One region of the Pseudomonas sp. SDO5591_S426 genome, then DNA from elsewhere that is predicted to be linked to it. Evidence: predicted binding sites of a transcription regulator. Region 1 holds the regulator's gene; the other holds the start of a gene.

The links. The regulator FliA, encoded in region 1, starts transcription of late flagellar genes. The targets are predictions, from matches to a motif close to CTAAAGTTTNNNNNNNNNNNGCCGNTAA.
Region 2: a site for FliA is predicted at 2,891-2,918, ahead of flgM (flagellar biosynthesis anti-sigma factor FlgM). Genes of this name have one in related genera too.

The regions. Positions count from the first base shown of each region.
Region 1 is NZ_JBSVXD010000026.1:25,678-30,521, forward strand. Features, by position in the region: gene flhF (flagellar biosynthesis protein FlhF) at 1-229, shown strand, start outside; gene fleN (flagellar synthesis regulator FleN) at 346-1,176, shown strand; gene fliA (RNA polymerase sigma factor FliA) at 1,173-1,913, shown strand; gene ACW9JC_RS08330 (chemotaxis response regulator CheY) at 2,080-2,451, shown strand; gene ACW9JC_RS08335 (protein phosphatase CheZ) at 2,471-3,259, shown strand; gene ACW9JC_RS08340 (chemotaxis protein CheA) at 3,295-4,844, shown strand, end outside.
Region 2 is NZ_JBSVXD010000195.1:4,416-9,259, forward strand. Features, by position in the region: gene ACW9JC_RS25565 (MFS transporter) at 1-1,106, shown strand, start outside; gene ACW9JC_RS25570 (flagellar brake protein) at 1,173-1,919, opposite strand; gene ACW9JC_RS25575 (flagella synthesis protein FlgN) at 2,012-2,479, opposite strand; gene flgM (flagellar biosynthesis anti-sigma factor FlgM) at 2,529-2,855, opposite strand; gene flgA (flagellar basal body P-ring formation chaperone FlgA) at 3,015-3,776, opposite strand; gene ACW9JC_RS25590 (chemotaxis protein CheV) at 3,860-4,792, shown strand; gene cheR (protein-glutamate O-methyltransferase CheR) at 4,839-4,844, shown strand, end outside.

The sequences.
Region 1 (4,844 bases):
GGATGAAACGGCGAGTCTGGGCGAGGTGTTGAGCCTGGCCATCAGCCATGAATTGCCGGTGGCCTACCTGACCGACGGCCCGCGGATTCCGGATGATTTGCATCTGCCGCGCCGTCATCAACTGGTCAGTCGCGCCGTTAGCGTGCAAATGCAGGAAGAGCCCAGCGAAGAAGCCATGGCTGACATGTTCGCTGATATCTACCACAGCCCCACCAAGCAGGTAGGCTGAGGTAACAATGAATAGTTTTTGTACCTACATCGATGGTCTGCCATGCATTGTTCCGTTTGCGAACGCGCAGCCAGTAATGTGGCCTCCGTCTATGCAAGACAAGGTAAAGAAATAACATGGGCAGCATGCATCCCGTACAGGTGATCGCGGTGACCGGCGGCAAAGGTGGCGTCGGGAAAACTAACGTGTCAGTGAACTTGTCCCTGGCTTTGGCTGAGCTTGGCCGGCGCGTCATGCTGCTGGACGCCGACCTGGGACTGGCGAACGTCGACGTTCTGCTGGGGCTGACACCCAAACGTACCCTGGCCGACGTGATCGAAGGCCGCTGCGAGCTGCGCGACGTCCTGTTGCAGGGCCCCGGCGGCATCCGCATCGTTCCGGCCGCGTCCGGCACCCAGAGCATGGTTCATTTGAGCCCGGCGCAGCACGCCGGCCTGATCCAGGCCTTCAGCGACATCGGCGACAACCTCGACGTGCTGGTGATCGACACCGCTGCGGGTATTGGTGACTCGGTAGTCAGTTTCGTTCGCGCGGCCCAGGAAGTGTTGCTGGTGGTCTGCGACGAGCCGACTTCGATCACCGACGCCTACGCGCTGATCAAACTGCTTAACCGCGACTACGGCATGAACCGCTTCCGCGTCCTGGCCAACATGGCCCAGAGCCCGCAGGAAGGGCGCAACCTGTTCGCCAAGTTGACCAAAGTCACGGATCGCTTCCTCGACGTCGCCCTGCAATACGTCGGCGCCGTGCCTTACGACGAAAGCGTGCGCAAGGCTGTGCAGAAACAACGTGCCGTCTACGAAGCCTTCCCGCGCTCCAAGTGCTCGCTGGCGTTCAAGGCGATCGCACAGAAGGTCGACACCTGGCCGCTGCCTGCCAACCCGCGCGGGCATCTGGAATTCTTCGTCGAGCGCCTCGTGCAACAAACGGCAGGACCGGTTCTATGACAGCCAGCGGCTACAACCTCTACAAGAAGTCGGCACGCGATGCGCAGTACGAGCTGATCGAGCGTTATGCGCCGCTGGTCAAACGCATTGCCTATCACTTGCTGGCGCGTCTGCCGGCCAGTGTCCAGGTCGAAGATTTGATCCAGGCCGGGATGATCGGCCTGCTGGAAGTCTCCACCAAATACGACGCTAGCAAAGGCGCGAGTTTCGAGACGTACGCGGGCATCCGCATCCGCGGCGCCATGCTCGATGAAGTGCGCAAGGGGGACTGGGCGCCACGTTCGGTCCACCGCAATACCCGCATGGTCAGCGATGCCATTCGCTCGATTGAAGCTAAAACCGGCCGTGACGCTAAAGATCACGAAGTTGCGGCCGAACTCCAATTGAGTCTCGACGATTATTACGGGATTTTGAACGACACCCTGGGCAGCCGGTTATTCAGTTTCGACGATCTGTTGCAGGACGGCGAACACGAAGGGCTGCACGAGGATGGCGCGAGTGCTCATCTCGAGCCGTCACGCGATCTGGAAGATGAACGCTTCCAGGCGGCGCTGGCGGACGCGATTGCCAATTTGCCGGAGCGTGAGCGACTGGTGTTGGCGCTGTACTACGACGAAGAGTTGAATCTCAAGGAAATCGGTGAGGTCCTGGGAGTCAGCGAGTCTCGGGTCAGCCAGTTACACAGCCAGTGCGCGGCCCGTTTGCGGGGGCGTTTGGGAGAGTGGCGAGCGCGCTGAAGGCAGTGTGGGGGCACTGTGACGTGGCTGGTGGGGTGATGAACCGCGCCGGTCTCGATCCGCTGTACTCCAGACAGTCATCGAGTGTTTTGCCAGATTGATTGAAATGGCGCGCCCAGGTGCTGGGCGCGTTTTAGTCTGCTTGGAGGTCGAATTGGACAAGAACATGAAAATCCTCATCGTTGATGACTTCTCAACGATGCGGCGGATCATAAAAAACCTGTTGCGTGACCTTGGGTTCACCAACACGGTCGAGGCCGACGATGGCACTACCGCCATTCCGGTTCTCAACAGCGGGAGCATCGACTTTCTGGTAACGGACTGGAACATGCCTGGCATGACCGGTATCGATCTGCTGCGCCACGTGCGTGCCGATGAAAAGCTCAAGCACCTGCCGGTGCTGATGGTGACCGCTGAAGCCAAGCGCGAGCAGATCATCGAAGCGGCCCAGGCCGGTGTAAACGGCTATGTGGTCAAACCCTTCACGGCCCAGGCGTTGAAAGAAAAAATCGAGAAGATTTTCGAACGCATCGGTTGAACTGCGCCACGGGGGAGCTATGGGGCATAACGAATCTTCGCAGGGCGATTTTGAATCGACCCTGAAAAAACACGCCGTCGAACTGGTCGAGAGCCTTGAAAAGGGCAAGTTCGGCGATGCTGTGCAATTGATCCATGAGCTCAACCAGACCCGTGACCGCGGCCTGTATCAGGAAGTGGGCAAGCTCACCCGCGAGCTGCATAGCGCGATCGTCAATTTCCAGATTGACCCGCACATGCCGCAAGCCGAGGAAGTGTCACAGATCACCGACGCCACCGAGCGTCTGGGTTATGTGGTCAAGCTGACCGAGGCCGCGGCCAACCGCACCATGGATCTGGTGGAAAACGCCACGCCGCTGGTCAACAGCCTGGCTGACGAAGCCCAGGCCTTGAGCACCGATTGGGGACGCTTCATGCGTCGCGAAGTCGGGGCTGAAGAGTTCCGCGAGCTGGCCCGTCGCGTCGACGGATTCCTGGCGCGCAGCAGCACTGACAACCGCGCCGTGTCGACCAACCTCAACGATATTCTGCTTGCCCAGGATTATCAGGACCTCACAGGTCAAGTGATCAAGCGAGTGACCCAACTGGTCACCGAAGTTGAGAGCAACCTGCTCAAGCTCGTGCTTATGGCCAGTCAGGTGGACCGCTTTGCGGGCATCGAACATGACCGTGAAGCGATGCTTGCAGAAAAAGATCCACAAAAACATCTCTCTCAGGGTGAAGGTCCGCAGATTCATGCCGATAAAAGAGAAGACGTTGTGTCCGGTCAGGACGATGTGGACGATTTGTTATCCAGCCTTGGATTTTAGGTTTTTAGACCTGTTCTGTTAGGAGCACACCATTAATGAGCTTCGGCGCCGATGAAGAGATCCTTCAGGATTTCCTGGTTGAGGCCGGCGAGATTCTAGAGCAACTGTCCGAGCAACTGGTCGAGCTGGAAAGCCGTCCGGATGATGCGGATTTGCTCAATGCAATTTTTCGCGGTTTTCACACTGTAAAAGGGGGCGCCGGCTTCCTCCAGCTCAACGAGCTGGTGGAGTGCTGTCACATCGCCGAGAACGTGTTCGACATCCTGCGCAAGGGTGAACGTCGCGTCGACTCGGAATTGATGGACGTGGTTCTCGAAGCACTGGACGCGGTGAACAGCATGTTCAGCGAAGTCCGCGAGCGCAGCCCGATCACGGCTGCCACGCCTGAATTGCTCGCCGCATTGGCCCGACTGGCCGAGCCGCAAACAGCGGACGAGGCGGCGCCTGCGCCTGTCGCCGAAGTGGTTGAAGAACCTGTCGCCGAAAGCGAATCGGGTGACATCACCGACAATGAATTCGAACAACTGCTGGACTCGCTGAACGCCGTCAAGGCTCAGGCCGAGGCACCGGCGGCTGCTCCAGCGCCTGCCAGCGATGCCGCTGCCAGCGACGAAATCACCGATGCCGAGTTCGAGTCGTTGCTCGACCAGCTACACGGCAAAGGCCAGTTCGCCGTCGATGCAGTGGCACCTGCTGCCCCTGCGGCGCCGCAAGCGCCGAAGGCCGCGGGCGACAGCTCCGACATTACTGACGACGAATTCGAAGCACTGCTCGACCAGTTGCACGGCAAAGGTAACTTTGCCGTCGATGCGCTGGAATCGGCCATCGCTTCGGTGCCGACGCCAGCCGCGCCAGCCGCTGCTGCAGCCGGTAGCGACCTGATCAGCGATCACGAATTCGAATCGCTGCTCGACGAATTGCACGGCAAAGGCAAGTTCACTGAAGTGGGCGCGACGGCTGGAACGGCAACCGGCGCCAGCGCCTCGGTTGCAGCACCTGTCGCCAAGGCTGCGGCGCCGAAACCGGTAGCCAAGGCACCCGAGCCGAAAGCCGAAACACCGACGCCTGCCGCCGCTGCTGCACCGGCTCCGGCCCGTGCCCCGGCCGCGCCACCGGCGGAAAAACCGGCCAGCGAAGCCGAGACCACCGTGCGGGTCGATACCGCGCGTCTCGACGAAATCATGAACATGGTCGGCGAGTTGGTGCTGGTGCGTAACCGCCTGGTCCGCCTCGGTGCCAACAGCGCCGATGAAGCCATGTCCAAGGCTGTGTCGAACCTCGACGTGGTCACGGCCGACCTGCAAACCGCGGTCATGAAGACCCGGATGCAACCGATCAAGAAAGTCTTCGGGCGCTTCCCGCGTCTGGTTCGCGACCTTGCTCGCCAGCTCAAGAAAGAGATCAACCTGGAACTGGTCGGCGAAGAAACCGACCTCGACAAGAACCTCGTCGAGGCCCTGGCCGACCCGCTGGTCCACTTGGTGCGCAACGCGGTCGACCACGGTATCGAGTCGCCGGAAGAACGCGAAGCTTCGGGCAAGGCCCGCGGCGGCAAAGTGATCCTCGCGGCAGAGCAGGAAGGCGA
Region 2 (4,844 bases), on a different contig from region 1:
GGCATGGTTTAGTCGATTGGCTGCCTGCGTGGCTGTTCCTGCGGGTGATCGTCGGTCTCGGCATGATGTGCCAGTACATGGTCATCGAAAGCTGGCTCAACGAGCAGGCGGATGCCAAGCAGCGCGGACTGGTGTTCAGCGGCTACATGATCGCTTCCTACCTGGGCTTGGTATTGGGGCAACTGATTCTGGTCATGCATCCGAGCCTGGGCCTTGAGCTGCTGATGCTGGTCGCGCTGTGCTTCACCCTGTGTCTGGTGCCGGTAGCCCTGACGCGACGCATTCACCCGGCGCCGTTGCATCCGGCACCGATGGAGCCGCGCTTCTTCATCAAGCGAGTGCCGCAATCGTTGAGTACGGTGCTGGGGGCCGGGCTGATCGTTGGCTCGTTCTACGGTCTGGCGCCGCTGTATGCCTCTCAGCAAGGCTTGTCCACGGAGCAGGTCGGTCTGTTCATGGGTAGCTGCATTTTTGCCGGGCTGTTGGTGCAGTGGCCGTTGGGCTGGTTGTCCGATCGCTATGACCGGGCGCTGCTGATCCGCTGTTTCGCGTTCAGCCTGGCATTGGCCGCCATGCCGCTGGCGATCATGAAGCAGGTGCCACTGGAGGTGTTGTTCGTCGCCGGGTTCCTCTGCTCATTGGTGCAGTTCTGCCTCTACCCGTTGGCGGTCGCGTTTTCCAACGACCACGTCGAGGGCGATCGCCGGGTTTCGTTGACAGCGATGCTGCTGGTGACCTACGGCGTTGGTGCGAGCATCGGACCGTTGGTGGCTGGCGTGCTAATGAAGCTGTTCGGCAGCCAGATGCTCTATGCGTTCTTCAGCTTTTTTGCGTTGGTGCTGGTGTGGCGAATTCGTCCGAAAGCCGTGACCAACCTGCATCAGGTGGACGATGCGCCGCTGCATCACGTCGCCATGCCAGACAGCATGTCGAGTTCGCCATTGGTGGCGGCACTTGATCCGCGAGTGGATGAGCAGGTGGTGCAGGATCAGATGCAGAATCCGATTCCTCCCGAGCCAGCGCCGGAACCGGAGCCGCCAACCGACACGCCGCCAGAGGATCCGGATTCGGGCAGGGAACAAAGTTTCACCGAAGCCAGGCCTTAACACTCAGGCATAAAAAAACGGGCAGTCACCGCGAGGGACTGCCCGTTTTTTATTGAAGCGTTGCTATCAGAGATCGTCTTTGTCGAAACGACGTGCTTCGCGTTGGAGCTGATAGACGAACCGCTCGACCTGCCGCTGCACCAGCCCGCTCATGTTGTGGAAGCGTACACCGGCGAAGGTGGTGGAGATTCTTTCTTCGAAGTGCAGATAGCGCAGTTCAACCGGAGCCGTCATCTTGCCGAAGGGCAGGGCGGCCGAGAACCGGTCATAGACTTGGCCCAGTTGCAGGCTGCCGGTGATGTCGCCTTCGAAGCGCAACTTGCAGCCGGTGGCGGAAATATCCAGCAGCTTGCCGCTGATCGGTGCCTTGAGCTTCTCGCCATCCAGGTCGACATTGACCAGTTGAGCCAGTTTCAATGCAGCGCGGAATGCATTGCGGCGCTGGTGGTAAACCACTTCGTCAGGCAGCGTGCCACGGTAGCAACGACCACCGCCGGACTCGTCGATGGTCAGCGGGCCATTGCTTTCCCAGGCGATACGCACGCCTTCATGGAAACCTTCGACCCTGAACGGTTCGCCGGCCAGCAGGTAGCGTTCGCCGTCACGGGGAATCATTTCGTCGAGGGCGATCGTGTTGCTGTCACGGTCTACGTCCACCAGATAGCTCTGGAAGCGCTGGCTGCGTTCGTGGAACGTGATGATCAGCGGGTCATGGCTTTCTTGCAGCTGGCGAAGGTTGCCGGAGATTTCCAGGGGCGTGCTGAGCACCTTGGGTGGCTGCGGAGAATCATCCGCATTTAAGGCATTGGACACGGTTAATCAATCTCCAGGCAAATTTTGACTACGGCTGGCCAGCATTTTGCCAGCATGTTTCGCGTCTTGATAGAGCGGGCTCATCGGCGGGCTCAAGCCTGACTGAGTGGGCGCGGTTTCACAAGCTTGGAAAATGTTCCGCTGGCATCATAGAGCGCTGGAGGCTCGCCGCCGGTAAGAATTTTCAGCTGGGTGGCCGTGGCGACCTGCTGTACGACGATCGACTGACCGTTGTTGGCATTGGCGGCCTGGCATTGGGTCAGGAGGTCGGTCAGCACATCGCTTTGTGCCAGCAACGCGTCGCCAACGCTGGACTGGCTGGCCAGTTGCTCCAGACCGCTGCGGTTGGTGGGCAGATTGAGGCTGGCGAGGATTTCGCTGCGCTTGCGGCCATGCTGTTCGAGCAAAATGATCAATGCCTGCTTCTGCGCCAGAATGTCTTCGAGCAGGTACATGTCGCGACCATGCAAGGCGAGCGACTCAGTACGCAGTAACTCCAGCAGTTGTTGCGCTGGAGCAAAATCATCGGTGATCAGTTGCAGTAGATTAGTGTCGTGCATGGCTGGCCTTGGGTTTTAAGCGTCCAAAAGCCTGGCGCGGGCCGTGGCCCTAGCGCTGGGCTTCGAAGTTGAGCAGTTTGCTGGCTACGCGGTTGCTGTCGACTTTATAGCTGCCATCGGCAATCGCTGCTTTCAACTCGGCCACGCGGGCTTTGTCGACGGCAGGCTGATCGCGCAGCGTATCAGTGACCTTTTGCAACTGTTGAGCCTCATTGCTGAGATGTACCGATTCCCCGCTAGTGACGGTGCTGGCCTGTTCGGCCGGGGTATTCAGCGGCGCGGATTTGCCGGAATCGGCGGTTTCCTTGGCAACGCTGGTACGTGTACTGCCCGTAAGTGACGAGGAGCTGTTCAAACGGCTGAAATCGATGACCATGATAAAAACCTCTGGGAATTTGGACGCTTGCCATGTTTTCGGCCATACCCCGAAAAACTTTAGGCTCATTTATCAATGAGCTTGCGCGCGCCAACGCTTGCCCTGCATGGGGCACAGTTTAGGGAACACCTTCGTTCGGCGCCACTCTCCAGAGAACTCTTACATCGACACTTCCACCTGGCCGGGCGCGGTGACTTGCGCCTTGATGACCCGTTGGGAATTGAGGTTTTTCACCCGGATCTGTTCGCTCATGCCGCCGTTGGACAGCGCTTCGCCGGGCATTTTCACGCTGAGCGTACCACTGCGGGCGGTAATGACTACCTGGTCGCCCTTGCGGATGACTTCAGCTTGTTCGAGGTGCACCAGGGTAATCACCTGATCGGCGACCATTGGTCGGGTAAGTCGTTGCCCGATCGCCTGGTCCAGGGAGGTGAGGTAACCCTGGGTGATCACGCTGATATCGCGCTCGCGCAACATGACATCTCCAGGCTCGACAATGCCGGTGCGCCGCAGCGGTCGGGTGGTGGTCACGACGTCGCGAAACAGGCGGACTTGAGCGGGTACGAAGACGGTCCAGGGCGATGTTCCTTCGCAGCGAACCTTGACCGTGACCCGGCCCAGCGGCTTGGCCGGACTCTCCAGCGTGGCTGTCAATTCCTTGTCGCACATCGGCATGCGCAAGCGGGGATCGAGCTGGTTGACCTGGATTTCGTAGCGACCTTCCGTTTGACTGGTAGCCAGATAGTCCTCTACGGTGAATTCAAGAAAGCCCTGAGTGACGCCGATAAGCATGTCAGGCAAGGTAACTGCGTCAGCAAGGGCAGGGCTGCCAGCGTTGAACAGGCAAACAGCCGCCAACGCACCAAGCCATTTGCGGCAGGGTGTGGTCAGGTGTCGGAAAAATGTCGGTTCTGTGTTCATAGAAAGATAAAAAGCAAGCGCCGTGCCGTTTAGAGATGAATGTGCGTCGCAACAACACTTAGCGTTGGTGTAGGAGTCTGGGCATGGCTGGTGTAATGGATTCGGTGAACCAGCGCACGCAACTGGTGGGGCAGAATCGCCTTGAGCTGTTGTTGTTCCGTCTCGACGGTCAGCAGCTGTATGGGATCAACGTGTTCAAGGTTCGGGAGGTGCTGCAATGCCCCCAACTGACGCTGATGCCCAAGTCCAGTCCTGTCGTGTGCGGCGTGGCGAATATTCGGGGGGCGACCATTCCGATCCTTGATCTGGCAATGGCGACCGGCTCCGGTGCTTTGAAGGACAAGAACAATCCCTTCGTGATCATCACGGAGTACAACACCAAGACCCAGGGTTTCCTGGTGCGCTCGGTGGAACGCATCGTCAACATGAACTGGGAGGAGATTCATCCGCCACCCAAGGGCACCGGTCGCGATCACTACCTGACGGCGGTGACGCGGGTCGACAACCAATTGGTCGAGATCATCGACGTCGAGAAGGTGCTGGCGGAAGTGGCGCCGACACCGGAAGCGATTTCCGTCGGCGTGGTGGATGTCGAAACCCAGCACAAGGCGCTGTCGTTACGCGTGCTGACGGTCGATGACTCGTCGGTGGCGCGCAAGCAGGTTACGCGTTGCCTGCAGACGGTCGGTGTCGAAGTGGTGGCGTTGAACGATGGCAAGCAGGCGCTTGACTACCTGCGCAAGCTGGTCGATGAGGGCAAGAAGCCGGAAGAAGAGTTCCTGATGATGATCTCCGACATCGAGATGCCGGAGATGGACGGGTACACACTGACGGCCGAGATCCGCAACGACCCACGCATGCAAAAGCTTCATATCATCCTGCATACTTCGTTGTCGGGTGTGTTCAATCAGGCGATGGTCAAGAAAGTCGGTGCCGATGACTTCCTGGCCAAATTCCGCCCTGATGACCTGGCATCCCGGGTAGTCAACCGGATCAAAGCAGCAGACATCAGCTAGGGGCGTTCGGCCCCTGGCAGTCAACACGATTTAAGAGGCGGCAGCATTGTCT